Regions from separate parts of the Arthrobacter sp. zg-Y1219 genome, predicted to be linked through region 1. Evidence: predicted binding sites of a transcription regulator. Region 1 holds the regulator's gene; the other holds the start of a gene.
What was found. The regulator HrcA, encoded in region 1, represses chaperone genes, less so after heat shock. The targets are predictions, from matches to a motif close to TTNGCACTCGNNNNNNNCGAGTGCNAA.
Positions count from the first base shown of each region.

Region 2: a site for HrcA is predicted at 4,862-4,888, ahead of groES (co-chaperone GroES). Genes of this name have one in related genera too.

Region 1 is NZ_JASKLY010000003.1:168,689-176,869, reverse strand. Features, by position in the region: gene lepA (translation elongation factor 4) at 1-617, shown strand, start outside; gene hemW (radical SAM family heme chaperone HemW) at 614-1,846, shown strand; gene QNO00_RS01995 (DUF4870 domain-containing protein) at 2,012-2,431, opposite strand; gene QNO00_RS01990 (DUF3097 domain-containing protein) at 2,653-3,495, opposite strand; gene hrcA (heat-inducible transcriptional repressor HrcA) at 3,698-4,711, shown strand; gene dnaJ (molecular chaperone DnaJ) at 4,845-5,987, shown strand; gene QNO00_RS01975 (16S rRNA (uracil(1498)-N(3))-methyltransferase) at 5,990-6,754, shown strand; gene QNO00_RS01970 (GerMN domain-containing protein) at 6,758-7,696, opposite strand; gene QNO00_RS01965 (PhoH family protein) at 8,040-8,181, shown strand, end outside.
Region 2 is NZ_JASKLY010000009.1:131,959-140,139, forward strand. Features, by position in the region: gene QNO00_RS05335 (GuaB3 family IMP dehydrogenase-related protein) at 1-681, opposite strand, end outside; gene guaB (IMP dehydrogenase) at 897-2,417, opposite strand; gene groL (chaperonin GroEL) at 2,737-4,347, opposite strand; gene groES (co-chaperone GroES) at 4,428-4,724, opposite strand; gene QNO00_RS05355 (siderophore ABC transporter substrate-binding protein) at 5,094-6,044, shown strand; gene QNO00_RS05360 (ABC transporter permease) at 6,111-7,172, shown strand; gene QNO00_RS05365 (iron chelate uptake ABC transporter family permease subunit) at 7,165-8,175, shown strand; gene QNO00_RS05370 (iron ABC transporter ATP-binding protein) at 8,172-8,181, shown strand, end outside.

The DNA.
Region 1 (8,181 bases):
GCGAGCCGATGGTCTCGGCCACGATCCTGGCGCCGAACGAATTTGTCGGCGCCATCATGGAGCTGTGCCAGTCCCGCCGCGGCGTCCTGGGCGGCATGGACTACCTCTCCGAGGACCGGGTGGAAATCCGGTACCGCCTGCCGCTGGCCGAGATCGTCTTCGACTTCTTCGACATCCTCAAATCCAAGACCCGCGGCTACGCGTCGCTGGACTGGAAGGCCGACGGCGAACAGGTCGCCGACCTGGTCAAGGTGGACATCCTGCTCCAGGGCGAACAGGTGGATGCGTTCAGCTCCATCACGCACAGGGACAAGGCCTACTCCTACGGTGTCATGATGACCGGCAAGCTGCGCGAACTGATCCCGCGCCAGCAGTTCGAGGTGCCCATCCAGGCGGCCATCGGCTCCCGGATCATCGCCCGCGAATCCATCCGCGCCATCCGCAAGGACGTGCTGGCCAAGTGCTACGGCGGCGACATCAGCCGTAAGCGCAAGCTGCTGGAAAAGCAGAAGGAAGGCAAGAAGCGCATGAAGATGGTGGGCCGCGTCGAGGTTCCCCAGGAAGCCTTCGTGGCAGCGCTTTCCTCCGACGAATCCAAGGACAAATCCAAGAAGTGACACCCAGCGCACTGCCCCTCGGAGACCCGGCACCCGCCGACGGACTCCTGCCAGCACAGGCCGCGGCCGGCGCAGCCGAACGGAACTTCGGGCTTTACGTCCATATCCCGTTCTGCGCCGTCCGCTGCGGCTACTGCGACTTCAACACCTACACCGCCACCGAGCTCGGCGGCGGCGCCTCGCAGGCCGCCTACGGCGGCACCGCGGAACAGGAAGTCCGCTTTGCCGCCCGTGCGCTGAAGGCCTCGGGCTTGCCGGACCGGAAGCTCGGCACCGTCTTTTTCGGCGGCGGAACACCCACCCTGCTGCCCGCCGAGGACCTGGCCGGGATCCTGAAGACAGCCGTTGACGCCTGGGGCCTGGAACCGGGCGCCGAGGTCACCACCGAAGCCAACCCGGACTCGGTCACCCCCGCGTCCCTGCAGCTGCTCGCCGACGCCGGTTTCACCCGGGTCTCCTTCGGCATGCAGTCAGCGGTCCCACACGTCCTGGCGGTCCTGGACCGCACGCACACGCCGTCGCGGGTTCCCCAGGCAGTGAAGTGGGCGCGCGACGCCGGCCTGAACGTGAGCGTCGACCTGATCTACGGCACGCCGGGAGAGTCCCTCGCGGACTGGGAAGTCTCCGTCAAGGAGGCGCTCAGCTACGAGCCGGACCACATCTCGGCCTACGCGCTGATCATCGAGGACGGCACCAAGCTGGCCGCACGGATGCGGCGCGGCGAGGTGCCGCCGATCGACGACGACGACCACGCGGACAAATACCTCATGGCCGACGAAATGATGACGGCCGCCGGACTGTCCTGGTACGAGGTGAGCAACTGGTCCCGGACACCCTCTGATCACTGCCGCCACAACCTGGCGTACTGGCGCAGCGATGACTGGTGGGGGATCGGTCCCGGCGCGCATTCCCACGCCGGCGGCGTGCGCTGGTGGAACGCGAAGCACCCGACCGCCTACGCGCAGCGGCTTGCGGCGGGGGAGTCGCCGGCGGTGGGGCGCGAAACCCTCGACGCCGACACCCGGTACGTGGAAGACGTCATGCTGCGCACCCGGCTTGCGGAGGGCCTGGAGCTGTCCCGGCTGAAGGATTCCGGCCGGCTCGCCGTCGCGGGCCTGATGGCCGACGGCCTGGTGGACCCGAGGGCTGCCCTGACCGGCCGCGTGCTGCTCACGACCAAGGGCCGCCTGCTCGCCGACGCCGTCGTCCGCCGCCTGCTGCCGGACTAGGACAGGCTGCCGGACCGGGACAGGCTGCCGGACTAGGACAGGCTGCCGGACTAGGACAGGCTGCCGGACCGGGACAAGAGGCATCCAACAAGAGAAGGACCCCGGGGGACGGCAGCGATGCCGGCCGGGGTCCTTCTTTTTTGGCCTGTCTGAGGTGAATGCCCGTTACGTGATGCGGCGCAGGTTCAGGCGGTACCGGTAAGGGCGCCCGCGGTTGACCTCGATGCCGGCCACCACCGAGGAAACGGCAATGATGACCCAGAGCAGGGCGTTAAGGATGGCGAAGACCCAGCCGATTACCGGAATGAAGGACAGCAGCCAAGCCACCAGGGCAACGATGGTGGGAGGCAGCGTGAAGTTCAGCGCTTCCTTGGACTCCTGGGCGGTGAAGGGGCCGCGGTCGCGGAAAACCAGAAAGATGACCAGGGCCGGGATGAAACCCAGGATGCCGCCGAAGTGCGCCATGGTTGCCCACTGCCGGTCCTCCGAGGCCGTCAGGGGCAGCGCATTGGCGGGCGCTCCCTGGTAGGCGGGACGAGCGCCGGAACCCCGGTCATCGGGCTGCGGGTGGTGGTTCTGACGGATGTTCGACACTGCTGTTTCCTTTGTGACTCTGGACGCCTTGGTCTTATGCCCTGGGGCCAATGCTTGGACTCGCGGTACCCGGTGAGACTGTGCAGATAAACCCGGTGAGACTGTGCAGATAAAACTGTGCAGATCGGATCGGATCGGTTTACTGCCCTGTACCTCAACTAGGTTACTGGCAACGGGTCCCGTCTCCGGTACCCGACGCGGCGCGCGGTTCGCTAGGGAACGGTCAGGAAGTCGATGACTTCCTCCACCCGCCCCAACAGCGAGGGCTCCAGATCGGCGTACGAGTTGACGCTGCCCAGCAGTTTCTTCCACCCCATCGCCACGTCCGTGTGGTCCCGGTGCGGCCAGCCCAGGCCCTTGAGGATGCCCGTCTTCCAGTCTTCGTGCCGCGGGACCACCGGCCAGGCGGTCAGGCCGATGGTCTGCGGCTTGATGGCCTGCCAGACATCAACGTACGGATGCCCCACAATCAGCACGTTTCCGCGCGCCCCGGGGACCGCCATGGTTTCGGCGGCGATGCGGGACTCCTTGGAGCCGGACACCAGGTGGTCCACCAGGATGCCCAGCCGGCGGCCGGGGCCCGGGCTGAAGTCCCGAACCGCGGCATGCAGATCATCCACTCCGTGCAGGGGCTCGACGACGATGCCTTCCACGCGGAGGTCGTCGCCCCACACCTTCTCCACCAGTTCGGCGTCGTGCTTTCCTTCCACCCAGATGCGGCTGGCCCTGGCGGTGCGCGCCCGCACATTGTCCACCCGGACGGAGCCCGACGCCGTCCGCCGGGACACGGGTGCCGCCGCCTTGACCGCCGGGATCACTTCCACCGGCTCGCCGTCGAGCAGGAAGCCGAAACCCAGTTCAAACGACTTGGTTTTTCCCCGCCGGTCCTCCAGCACCATCAGATGCAGTCCGCCGGACTTCTCCACCCGGACCACGGCTCCGACCCAGCCGCTCTGCACATCCTCGAGCACCAGACCGGCCTCTGCCCCGACCTTGGGGAGGGTTTTCCGGGCCGGAGCACTGATGTCCTGCGGTCCCCACGAAAAGTTGGACACGGGTGTTTTCCTCGCTTTGGTTGGTTCGCATGCAGCTGGCAAGTGCACGCCGCAGGCGTGCGCGGCTCGGGCCACTCAATGCTAGCAACGACCCTGATCCGTATTAGACTTAGCACTTAGGCATGGTGAGTGCTAACCGTCAGCCGCTCAACGGCCGACGCCGGTTGACCGCCGGTCCACCGTCAGCAAGGGAGGGAAAACCATGAGTGAACCACGCAGACTCGAGGTGCTCCGGGCCATTGTTGAAGACTATGTGCATTCGCGCGAGCCGGTCGGCTCCAAGGCCCTGGTGGAACGCCACCAGCTCGGGGTCTCCAGCGCAACCATCCGCAACGATATGGCTGCCCTTGAAGAAGAGGGCCTGATCGTTGCGCCTCATACTTCTGCCGGGCGCATCCCCACCGACAAGGGCTACCGCTTGTTTGTGGACAGGATCTCCGATGTAAAGCCCCTGTCCGCCGCCGAACGCAAGGCCATCTCCTCCCTGCTGGAGGGCGCCGACGACCTCGACGACGTCATGGAGCGGACGGTCCGGCTGCTGTCGCAGCTGACTAACCAGGTGGCCGTGGTGCAGTATCCGCATTTGGGCAACGCCAAGGTGCGGCACATCGAGTTTGTCCTGCTCGCACCCGCCCAGGTGCTGGTTGTCCTGATTTCGACGACCGGCCGGGTGGAGCAGCGCGTCATCACCATTCCGGACCAGGTCACGGAGCCGGACCTGCTGGATTTGCGGCAGCACTTCCTCGTCTCGCTCAGCGGCACACCGCTGACCCGGATCACCGGCCACCTGGCCGAATGCCTGGCCACGGTGCCGGCCCGCAGGCGGCGCAGTGCCGCCGCCCTGGCCCGGTGCCTGGAACAACTGGCCGGAATCAACCGCGAAGACCGCTTGGTCATGGCCGGAACAGCCAACCTCGCACGGTCCACCGTAGACTTTCCCCTGACCATTGGCCCGATCCTCGAGGCGCTGGAGGAACAAGTGGTCATGCTTCGGTTGTTGTCCGAAATGGAGCAGGACGCCCGGGGCGTTTCGGTCCGGATCGGACGGGAGAACCCGCACGGTTCGCTGTCGGAGGCATCGGTCGTGGCCACCGGCTACGGCCCGGACGCTTCGGCGAAGGTGGGGGTGCTCGGACCAACCCGCATGGATTATCCCAACACCATGGCGACGGTGCGGGCCGTGGCCCGCTACCTTTCCCGGATACTGAACAACTAGAAAACGTTAGACAATACAGCAGCAGTGCGCCGGTTCCCGGCCGTCCAAGGCGGCCGGAGCCGGCGGAAGTCTTCGCAAGAGAAGGCGAAACCGCAACACGGTTACTGCAAATTACAGGAAGCGATGTGCACGAGTGAGCGATCACTACCAGGTCCTGGGTGTCGGACGCGACGCAACGGGCGAAGAAATCAAGAAGGCGTACCGGAAGCTTGCCCGCAAGCTGCACCCGGATGTTAACTCTGCTCCCGGAGCGCAGGACGAGTTCAAGGCCGTGACCCACGCCTACGAGGTGCTGGCGGATCCGCAGAAGCGCCGGATCTACGACACCACCGGCAACGAGAACGGCAACGACAACGGTTTCGGCGGCGGCGCCGGCTTCGGCGGCCAGAGCTTTGGCTTCCAGGACATTTTCGACACCTTCTTCGGCGGAGCCGGAGCGGGCGGCGGCCGGGGCCCGGCCTCCCGCACGCGCCGCGGCCAGGACGCGCTGATCAATGTGCGCATCGATCTCAAGGACGCCGTGTTCGGCATCAACAAGAAGATCGACGTCGACACCGCCGTCACCTGCCCGACCTGCGACGGCAGCTGCTGCCAGCCCGGCACCTCGCCGCGGACCTGCGACATCTGCCACGGCACCGGCCAGGTGCAGCGCGCTGTCCGCTCCATCCTGGGCCAGGTCATGACCAGCGCCCCCTGCGGATCGTGCCAGGGGTACGGCTCGGTCATTCCCGATCCCTGCCACGAGTGCGCCGGCGAGGGCCGGGTCCGCAGCCGCCGCACGCTGAACATCAAGATCCCGGCCGGCGTTGCCACCGGCACCCGCATCCAGCTCGGCGGCCAGGGCGAAGCCGGCACCGCCGGCGGACCGCAGGGTGACCTCTACGTGGAGATCCGGGTTAACGCCGATCCCACGTTCGTGCGCGAGGGCGACGACTTGCACGCCACCCTGACGGTGCCGATGACGGCCGCCGCACTGGGCTCCTCGATCAACTTCGAAACGTTCGACGGCGACCGTGAAATTACGGTCAAGGCCGGCACGCAGTCCGGCGAAATCACCACCCTCAAGGGACTGGGCGTCACCCATCTGCGCGGTTACGGCCGCGGAGACCTCCTGGTCCACCTGCATGTGGAGACTCCGCAGAAGCTGGACGCGGAGCAGGAGGAGCTGCTGCGCAAACTGGCAAAGCTCCGCGGTGAGGAATACGCCGAGGGCCGCCTGGCCGGCAGCGGATCCGGCGTCTTCGCCCGGCTGCGGGACCGCCTGGGCAATCTCTGACCATGACCAACCCCATTTTCTTCGGTGACCCGGGCGCCGTCCGCGCCGCCGTGCCCGGGTCAGTGTTTGTCCTCGAGGGACCGGAGGCCCACCACGCCGTAGCCGTGAAGCGGCTTGCCCCCGGCGAACCGGTGGACATTGTGGACGGTGCCGGACTGCGGCTGACCGGCACCGTGTCGGCAGCGGCTCCGTCCCGGCTGGAAGTATCCGTGGAAGCCGTCACCGAAGAAAACGAGGCAGCCGAAAAGCTGATCCTGGTCCAGGCCCTTGCCAAGGGCGGCCGCGACGAGCAGGCGATCGAAGCGGCAACAGAACTCGGCGTGCATGTGGTTCTTCCGTGGCAGTCCGAGCGCAGCATCGTGCGCTGGCGCGCCGACAAGGCGGCCAAGGGACAGGCCAAATGGCAGGGGATTGTCACTGCTGCGGCCAAACAGTCCCGCCGTTCAGCGGTTCCGCTGGTCGAAGAGGTCGTGGAGTCAAAGGCACTGGCGCTGCGGCTGGCTGACGTGGATCTGGTGGTGGTGCTGCACGAGGAGGCCGACGGCGGACTCGCCCCGGCCGTCGCGGAAGCGCGCCGGCGGGCCGGGAACCGGCCACTGAGCATCGCGGTGGTTGTGGGCCCGGAAGGCGGCATCAGCGCCGCAGAAGTGGACCTTCTGCGGTCCGGCGGGGCCGTGGCGGTCCGGCTGGGCGGACACGTCCTGCGGTCCTCGACTGCGGGGCCGGCTGCGCTGGCAGTCCTCAACTCCCTGCTGGGCCGCTGGTAGGAACTACTGCGGCACGGAGCTGACGCTCACGCGCTTGGAATCCTCGTTCTCCCGGTCCTCGCCGTGAAAGACGCTGACGTTGTATTCACCCGGGGGCAGCTCCACGGTAAAGCCGAAAAGCGAGCTGCCTCCGGTGGGTGCCTCGAGTTCGGCATAACCGGTCTCGATGGCGGTCTCCGCCGGCCGGCCGTCCACAATGGGTTCCACCCGCCAGGAGAGCTGGCCGCCTTCGGAGACTGCCGTGCCGTGCACGGTGAGGGAGGATTGCGAGCCGGATCCCTCCTGCGGGTCGATGATCCAAATGGGCGCCATGAGCGCCGCGTCGCGCTGCAGCGGGCCTTCCAGGACCTCGTGCCCAAAGGCGGTGTAATCCGCCTTGCCGTCCACCAGCAGCACCACCGACGCCTCGTGGCCCACGGTGGTCAAACCGGCATTCGATGCCGCCGCGGTGGCCGTGTAGACCAGCTGCTGAACGGCACGGTGGGCCATTCCCTCGTCCATTGAGGTTGTGAAGGCATCCTCGGAAATGTCGACGGTAATGACGTTCTTGCCGGAGATCGAGGCGGTGACGCGGCTGGCCTTGTGCCACGGATTAAAATAGTCCGGATCCGCCGGCTTGCCGGAGGTCATGGCGAGCACTGCTTCACCGATGGGGTCGCCGCCGCTCTCGGCAGGCTGGAATTCCCGGTAGAGCTGGACATCGGAGCCGTTCAGGCCCAGCCAGTAGACGGGTATGCGGCCCGGGGCGGGCTTTCCCTCCGAAGGAGCCGCACCGCTCAGGGGGGACGCCACTGAACCGCCCGCCGCGCCGAAAGAGATGGGCATGGTGGTGGTCGGGGTAACTGCCACCACTCCGCAGCCGCTGAGGAGGAGCGATGAGGCAGCCAGCAAGCCGAGGAATCCCCGGCGGCTGCGCAGTGTCGTTTGGCGCGATGTGCCCATTCTGTCCTCCTTTCGCTGAACGGTCGCTTTCAAGCTTGGCACACGCCAAACGCCGGATCCGCTGTCTTGACCTTCCTGCTACCGGACTGAGACCCGATTGAGACCCGCAGGCGCTGACCGATCAGGCCGGCAATCCCTGCCGGTCCGCAAAACAGGAGAAGACGGGTGCGGGGGGCATCAAGTAATATTGAAGTGTCTGTCTTAAGGCAGGCACTGCGTTTCCTGCCAGAACGGCGCGCGAACAGCGCACGATCAGCACACGAACACCACACGAACACCACACACACGGCACGACCGAGAAACTCTGCAAAGGGGCGATGAAAGGCCTGGGAAGGCCGAATATATGACTGAATCCTCAGGAATTGGCACCATCGGACTGGATCGGCAGACCATCGTCTTTGATTCCACTGAACACATGGTCCAGTCACTGGGTGCCAACGACGAGGCACTCAAGATCATTGAGGCCGCTTATCCGGAAGCCAACC
Region 2 (8,181 bases), on a different contig from region 1:
GGTGGTCGCTCCCCCGCCGAAGCCCACCAGGACACCCGCGGCGCCGGTGCGCATCAGGTGCAGCGCCGGGGTGTAGCCGGCGGCGCCGCCCACAATGACCGGAACGTCCAGTTCGTAGATGAACTGCTTGAGGTTCAGCGGCTCGACCGTCTTGGAGACATGCTCTGCCGATACGGTGGTGCCGCGGATGACGAAGATGTCCACGCCGGCAGCCAGGACGGTCTTGTAGAACTCCTGGGTGCGCTGCGGCGTCAGCGATCCGGCGACGGTGACGCCGGCTTCCCGGACCTCGGCCAGGCGCGAAGTGATCAGCTCAGCCTGGATGGGCGCTTCGTAGATTTCCTGCAGCCGGCGGGTCGCTGCGGGGTTGAAGTTGTCTTCGCTCAGGACCGCGATCTCATCCAGCAGCGGCTGCGGATCCTCGTAGCGGGTCCACAGCCCCTCCAGGTTCAGCACGCCCACTCCGCCCAACCGCCCCATGGCGATGGCGGTGGCCGGTGACATCACCGAATCCATCGGCGCACCCATCACCGGCATGTCAAACTCATAGGCATCTATCTGCCAGCTGATTGAAACGTCCTGCGGGTCCCGGGTACGCCGGGACGGCACAATCGCCACATCATCGAGGGAGTAGGCTCGGCGCCCACGCTTGCCACGGCCAATTTCAATCTCGTTACTCACACCCCTAGGTTATCCCAGTGCGCGTCGTCGGCCCGAAAGCGCCCGGTATTGGTGCCGGCGGGGCGGGTTTCGGGCGGGGGTTCCGGCGGGTTTTGGGCGGTTCGGGCGGCACATGGGCGCGGTGCCCCGAACCCCGGCGGCCCAGTGCCCTAAACCCCGAAGGGCAGCCGCTGCGTGGTGCGCAGCGGCTGCCCTTCGACGAGAGAACCGGGTGTTTAGCGGCGGGTGCCGTAGTTCGGCGCCTCGGCGGTCATCATGATGTCGTGCGGATGGGATTCCTTCAGGCCGGCCGGAGTGATCCGGACAAACTTTCCCTTCTGCTTCAGTTCCGCGATGGTGCGTGCACCGGTGTAGAACATGGTCTGGCGCAGTCCGCCCACCAGCTGGTGGGCGACGGCGGACAGCGGGCCGCGGTACGGCACCTGGCCTTCGATGCCCTCCGGAATCAGCTTTTCGTCGGAGGGAACATCCGCCTGGAAGTAGCGGTCCTTGGAATAGGAGGTGTTCTTGCCCCGGCTCTGCATGGCCCCCAGGGAGCCCATGCCCCGGTAGGACTTGAACTGCTTGCCGTTGACGAACACCAGGTCGCCCGGGCTCTCCGCGGCGCCGGCGAGCAGGCCGCCGAGCATCACGGTATCGGCGCCGGCCACAATGGCCTTGCCGATGTCGCCGGAGTACTGCAGTCCGCCGTCGGCGATCAGCGGCACGCCGGCCGGGATGGCGGCCTTGGAGGCCTCGTAGATGGCGGTGATCTGGGGAACGCCGACGCCGGCAACGACGCGGGTGGTGCAGATCGAGCCCGGACCGACGCCGACCTTGATCGCATCGGCACCGGCATCGATGAGGGCCTGCGCGCCTTCGCGGGTGGCGGCCTGGCCGCCGATGATGTCCACGTGCGCGACTGCCGGATCCTTCTTCAGGCGGGCGATCATTTCCAGCACGCCGGCGCTGTGACCGTTGGCGGTGTCGACGACTAGGAGGTCGACGCCGGCCTCGACCAGGGTCATGGCGCGCTCGTAGCCGTCGCCGAAGAAGCCGATGGCGGCTCCGACGCGCAGCCGGCCTTCCTCGTCCTTGGTGGCGAGCGGGTATTGCTCGGCCTTGTCGAAGTCCTTGACCGTGATCAGGCCCTGCAGGCGGCCGTCGTCGTCAACCAGGGGAAGCTTCTCGATGCGGTGCTTGCCCAGCAGTTCAACGGTTTCCTCGGCGCTGATCCCAACCCGGCCGGTGATCAGCGGCATCCGGGTCATGACCTCGTTGACCAGGCGGCGGGGGTAATCGGCGCGCGGGATGAAGCGGGTGTCGCGGTTGGTCACGATGCCGAGCAGCTTGTTGTCCTCGTCCACGACCGGCAGGCCGGAAACGCGGAAATGGGCGCACAGATCGTCCAGTTCCAGCAGGGTGGCGTCCGGGGCGATGGTGACCGGATTGGTGATCATGCCGGACTCGCTGCGCTTGACGCGGTCCACATGCTCGGCCTGGTCCGGGATCGAGAGGTTGCGGTGGATCACGCCGAGGCCGCCCTGGCGTGCCATGGCGATCGCCATGCGGGATTCCGTCACCGTGTCCATGGCCGCGGAGAGCAGCGGCGTGTGCACAGTGATCCGCTTGGACAGGCGCGAAGACGTGTCTGCCTCGGACGGAATGACGTCCGTGGGGCCGGGCAGCAGCAGGACGTCGTCGTACGTCAGGCCAATGAAGCCGAACGGGTCATGCTCTGGGGACTGCTGGCTCAAAACTACGCCTCTTTCGCGAAGGACCGGAGGGATGGAGGGAAAACCGGAAAGGGACCGGTTGGCTCACCTACATCCTAAAACGAAAGACCGCCCGTCCCTATTCCAAAACCTTACGGGTGGCATCGGTCACAGCCGTTCCTTCCCGGCCCGCCGAGAGCGGGATTCCCACGTGCCTTCCCCCGTGCCTTCCCCCGTGCCCTCCCCGTGCCTTCCCCCGTGCCGGCACGTCCGCCGTCGTCCCCGGCGGCAGGGGCCGAACCGAAAAAAGCCCCGGTGCCGCAGCGGAATTCCGCTGCGGCACCGGGGCTCCAACCGTTACTTAGTGCTGGTGTCCGTGATCTTCTTCGTCGTCGGCCGGCTTCTCCACCACGAGGGCTTCAGTGGTGAGTACCAGTGCCGCGATGGACGCGGCATTGCGCAGCGCCGAGCGCGTGACCTTGACCGGGTCAATGATGCCGGCCTCGATCAGGTTCTCGTACACGCCGGTTGCGGCGTTGAAGCCGTTGTTGACCTCCAGGTCGGTGACCTTGGCGACAACAACCATGCCTTCGGCGCCGGCGTTCTCGGCGATCCAGCGCAGCGGCTGCGCCAGGGCGCGGCGGACCAGGCCCACAGCGGTGGCGGCGTCGCCTTCGAGCTTAACAACCTCGGGATCGGTGTCCAGGGCCTTGGCTGCGTGGACCAGCGCGGAACCGCCGCCGGCCACGATGCCCTCTTCCAGGGCTGCACGCGTCGAGGACACTGCGTCTTCGATGCGGTGCTTCTTTTCCTTCAGCTCAACCTCGGTGGCTGCACCGACCTTGATGACGCCAATGCCGCCGGAGAGCTTGGCCAGGCGTTCCTGCAGCTTCTCGCGGTCCCAGTCGGAATCCGTGCGCTCAATTTCGGCGCGGATCTGGGCAACGCGGTCCGCCACGTCGGATTCCGAACCGGAACCGTCAACGATGGTGGTGTTGTCCTTGGTGACCGTGATGCGGCGGGCGGAGCCCAGCACCTCAAGGCCAACCTGGTCCAGCTTCAGGCCCAGGTCGGGCGAGACAACCTGCGCACCCGTAAGGGTGGCGATGTCCTGCATCATGGCCTTGCGGCGGTCGCCGAAGCCGGGAGCCTTGACGGCCACGACGTTCAGGGTTCCGCGGATCTTGTTGACCACCAGGGTGGACAGGGCTTCGCCCTCAATGTCCTCGGCGATGATGAACAGCGGCTTGGAGGTTCCCAGCGCCTTCTCCAGCAGCGGCAGGAACTCGGCGACGGAGGAGATCTTGCCGGAGTTGATCAGGATCAGCGCGTCCTCGAGGACGGCTTCCTGGCGCTCGGCGTCGGTCACGAAGTACGGGGACAGGTAGCCCTTGTCGAACTGCATGCCTTCGGTGATGACCAGTTCGGTCTGCGTCGAGGACGATTCCTCGATGGTGATGACGCCGTCCTTGCCGACGGTGTCGAAAGCCTTGGCCAGCAGTTCGCCGATCTCCATGCTCTGCGCGGAGATGGCAGCGACGTGCGCAACCTGGTTGCCTTCAACTTCCTTGGCGTTTTCCAGCAGCCGTGCGGCAACTGCCTCCACGGCGATTTCCATGCCGCGCTTGAGCTGGCCCGGAGCTGCGCCGGCAGCAACGTTGCGCAGGCCTTCCTTGACCAGTGCCTGCGCCAGGACGGTTGCCGTGGTGGTGCCGTCGCCGGCAACATCGTTGGTCTTGGTGGCTACTTCCTTGGCCAGCTGGGCGCCGAGGTTTTCGTAGGGGTCATCCAGCTCCACCTCGCGGGCGATGGTCACGCCGTCGTTGGTGATGGTGGGAGCGCCCCAGGTCTTGGCGAGCACTACGTTGCGGCCGCGCGGGCCGAGGGTCACCTTGACGGTGTTGGCCAGCTTGTCGACGCCGGCCTCCAGCGAGCGGCGGGCGGAGTCGTTGAACTCCAATTGCTTTGCCATGTGTGTGTCCTTTCCGACAGCTACATCTGCACCTGCATCAGAAAACCCCGGCCAGATTGGCCGGGGTCTTCCTTTTTCAACTACTTAACGACGATGGCCAGTACGTCGCGGGCGGACAGCACCAGGTATTCCTGGCCGCCGTGCTTGACTTCAGTTCCGCCGTACTTGGAGTAGATGACGACGTCGCCTTCGGAAACATCCACGGGAACGCGGTTGCCGTTGTCGTCAACGCGGCCGGGGCCTACTGCGACAACTTCGCCCTCCTGGGGCTTTTCCTTGGCGGTGTCCGGGATGACGAGGCCGGAAGCAGTGGTCTGCTCGGCTTCGAGGGGGCGGACAACAATACGATCCTCAAGGGGCTTAATCGAGACCGACACTCGGGCTCTCCTTTGCGTAGTTACTAACGGATGTGGACCGTCGGTAGGCGCTGGCCGTCGTCGCGGTGCCGGATGGCGCTTCCCTCAGGAATTAGCACCCTCACTGGGAGAGTGCTGGTTCCTAACTTATGCAACGGTTAGCACTCGGTCAAGGCGAGTGCCAATATTGGCTCCGGCTACCCGGGTGCCGGGAGGCGATATAACGAAATGTGCTGCGCTTAACTTGCCTTAGCCTTACCTAACAGATAGTTTTCAGGGGCGCGCATTGATTAGCAAACACTTCTGTGTCCTATTGGCATTTTTTCCGTTTCCGGTTGCGGGGTTTCTCCGCCGCGCGGACCCGGACCCAAGCAGCTGGAGCCCATTACTGTGAAAAACACCCTCAAGTCCCGCATCGTCGCGGGCACCGCGCTGGCCTCTCTCCTCGCGCTGAGCGCCTGCGGAGCCGAGACGGCCGCCACCGCCGAAGAAGCTCCCGAGCCGACCAACGTCACCGTTGAGCATGCCCAGGGAACCACTGAAGTTCCGGTGAACCCGGAAACCGTCTACACCTTCGACCTGGGTGCCCTCGACACGATGGATGCCCTCGACGTTGATGTCGACGGCGTTCCGGCAGCCAACTTCCCCGACAGCCTCTCCAAGTTCGCCGGTGATGATTACACGAAGATCGGCTCTATGAAGGAACCGGATTTCGAAGCCATCAGCGAAGGCGCACCGGACCTGATCATCATCTCGGGCCGTGTTGCTGCCTCCTATGAGGAACTGAGCAAGATTGCGCCCACCATCGACCTGAGCGTTGATGCGGCTGATCCGATGGCTTCCTTCAAGGAAGCAACGGGCACGCTGGGCCGGATCTTCGACAAGGAAGAAGCCGCTGACGAGAAGCTCGCCGCCATCGACAAGCGGATCGAAGAGACCAAAACCGCTGCAGCTGACGCAGGAACCGGCCTGATCGTCATGACCAGCGGCGGCGAAATGACTGCTTACGGCGCCGGCTCCCGCTTCGGCATCATCCACGACGTCCTCGGCGTGACTCCGGTCGCGGAGATCAAGTCCGAAGGCAAGCACGGCGAGTCCGTCACCGCCGAATACATCGCCACCAAGAACCCCGACAACCTGTTCGTCATCGACCGCGACACTGCAGTCGGCGAAAGCGGCGAGGCAGCTGTTGCCGTGCTGGACAACGAACTGGTCAACGGCACCAACGCCGCCAAGAACGACCGCATCACCACGCTGGACGCCAACAGCTGGTACCTCGTGGGCTACGGCCTGACCAACGTGGACAGCATGGTCACCGAAGTCCAGAACGGTATTTCCTAACATCCCTCTCACCGCCTTAGGTTCCGGCACCGCTGCCGGAACCTAAGGCGAGACCGGACTTTTCTCATGAGCGCTCCCGCCGCGCCTGCCCCAGGCCCCGCTTCTCCCCCCGCATTGCCCCCGCCCTCCACTTCCGCCGCCGTCACCCGACGACGGCGGTTTCCGCGTACCGCGGCCAGCCTGGCGCTGGGGTCCGCAGCGGTCTTCGTGCTGGCTGTGGCGAGCATGTTCATCGGGGTCAGCGACGTTTCGCTGCCCTCGCTGCTGGCCGGGGATCCCGTGGCGTGGCAGGTCTTTTGGGTCAGCCGCGTTCCCCGCACCCTGAGCATCATCCTCGCCGGCATGGCCCTGAGCGTCGCCGGGCTCATCATGCAGCTGATGGCCCGCAACAAGTTCGTGGAACCGGGCACCGTCGGCACCGTGGAGTCCGCATCCCTGGGCATCCTGGTGGTCACCGTCCTGCTTCCCGGCGCCTCCATGATCATGAAGATGTCCACCGCCACCCTGTTCGCGGCAGCCGGAACCGCACTGTTCCTGCTCATCCTGCGCCGCCTGCCGATGCGCAACACGCTGATCGTTCCCCTGGTCGGCATCATGCTCGGCGGCGTCATCTCCGCCGTCACCACCTTTTTCGCTTACCGCACCGACCTGCTGCAAACCCTGAACAGCTGGATGGTCGGAGACTTCTCGGGCGTCCTGCGGGGCCGCTATGAGCTGCTCTGGATCGTCGGCATCCTGACGGTGATCGGCTACCTCGCCGCCGACCGCTTCACCGTCGCGGGCATGGGCGCCGATTTCACCACCAACCTCGGCCTGAACTACAACCGCGTGATGATGCTGGGCCTGGTCATCGTGTCCCTGATCAGCGCCGTCGTCGTCGTCAGCGTGGGTTCCATTCCGTTCCTGGGCCTGATCGTGCCGAACCTGGTCTCCCTGATGATCGGCGACAACGTCCGGCGGGCGGTGCCCTGGGTCGCCGTCTTCGGCGCCGGCTTTGTCCTGGCCTGCGACATCATCGGCCGCACCATCCGCTACCCATACGAAATTCCGGTGGGCGTGATCGTCTCCGCCATCGGCAGCGTCCTCTTCCTGTACCTGCTCCTGCGAAAGCGTGCCGCCCGTGGCTAACTCCAACCCGCTGCCGACGGCGATGGTCTCCTCCCGCCGGCACCCGGTGCGCTCTCTGCCGCCGAAGTTCTGGATCATCACCCTGGGAATTGCCGCGGCAGCCCTCGTCGCGGTGTTCATGACCATCGAGCTGCGGGGAAACCTCGGCTACATCCTGCCGCGCCGCGCCGTCAAGGTGGCGTCGATGATCCTGGTGGCTTACGCCGTCGGGGTCTCCACCGTGCTCTTCCAGACGGTGACCTGCAACCGCATCCTGACGCCGTCGATCATGGGCTTTGACGCCCTGTACGTGCTGCTGCAGACCGCCCTGGTGTTCGTGATCGGCGGCCAGGCCGTGCTCACGATGTCCGAGCCCGTGCTGTTCATCATCGAGCTCGTGCTCATGGTGGGCTTCTCCTTCCTGCTCTACCGCTGGCTGTTCACCGGCGGCGGCAAGTCCCTGCACCTGATGCTGCTGGTGGGAATCATCTTCGGCACCATGTTCCGGGGCTTCTCGTCCCTGCTCCAGCGGCTGATCGATCCCAGCGAGTTCATCATCCTGCAGGACCTGTTCTTCGCCTCCTTCAACAACGTGGACGGTGCCCTGCTGGGCTACTCAGCCGTCGCCGTCGCGCTGGTCAGCATCATGGCCTGGCGGATGCGCAGCTCCTTCGACGTCCTGGCCCTGGGCCGGGACATGGCCGTCAACCTCGGCGTGGACCATAAGAAGGCAGTGACGTCCACGCTGATCATCTGCTCCGTCCTGGTCGCCGTCTCCACCGCCCTGGTGGGCCCGGTGACGTTCTTCGGCCTACTGGTGGCCTCGCTGGCCTACCAGCTGTGCTCGCACTTCCGCCACGCCGCGGTGCTGCCCATCGCCGTGCTGCTCGGCATCATCGCCCTGGTCGGCGGGCAGCTGGTCCTGGAACGGATCTTCGCGTTCGACACGGCACTGAGCATCGTCATCGAATTCGTCGGCGGCATCGTCTTCCTTATCCTGCTGCTGAGAGGCAACGTCAAATGATCTCCA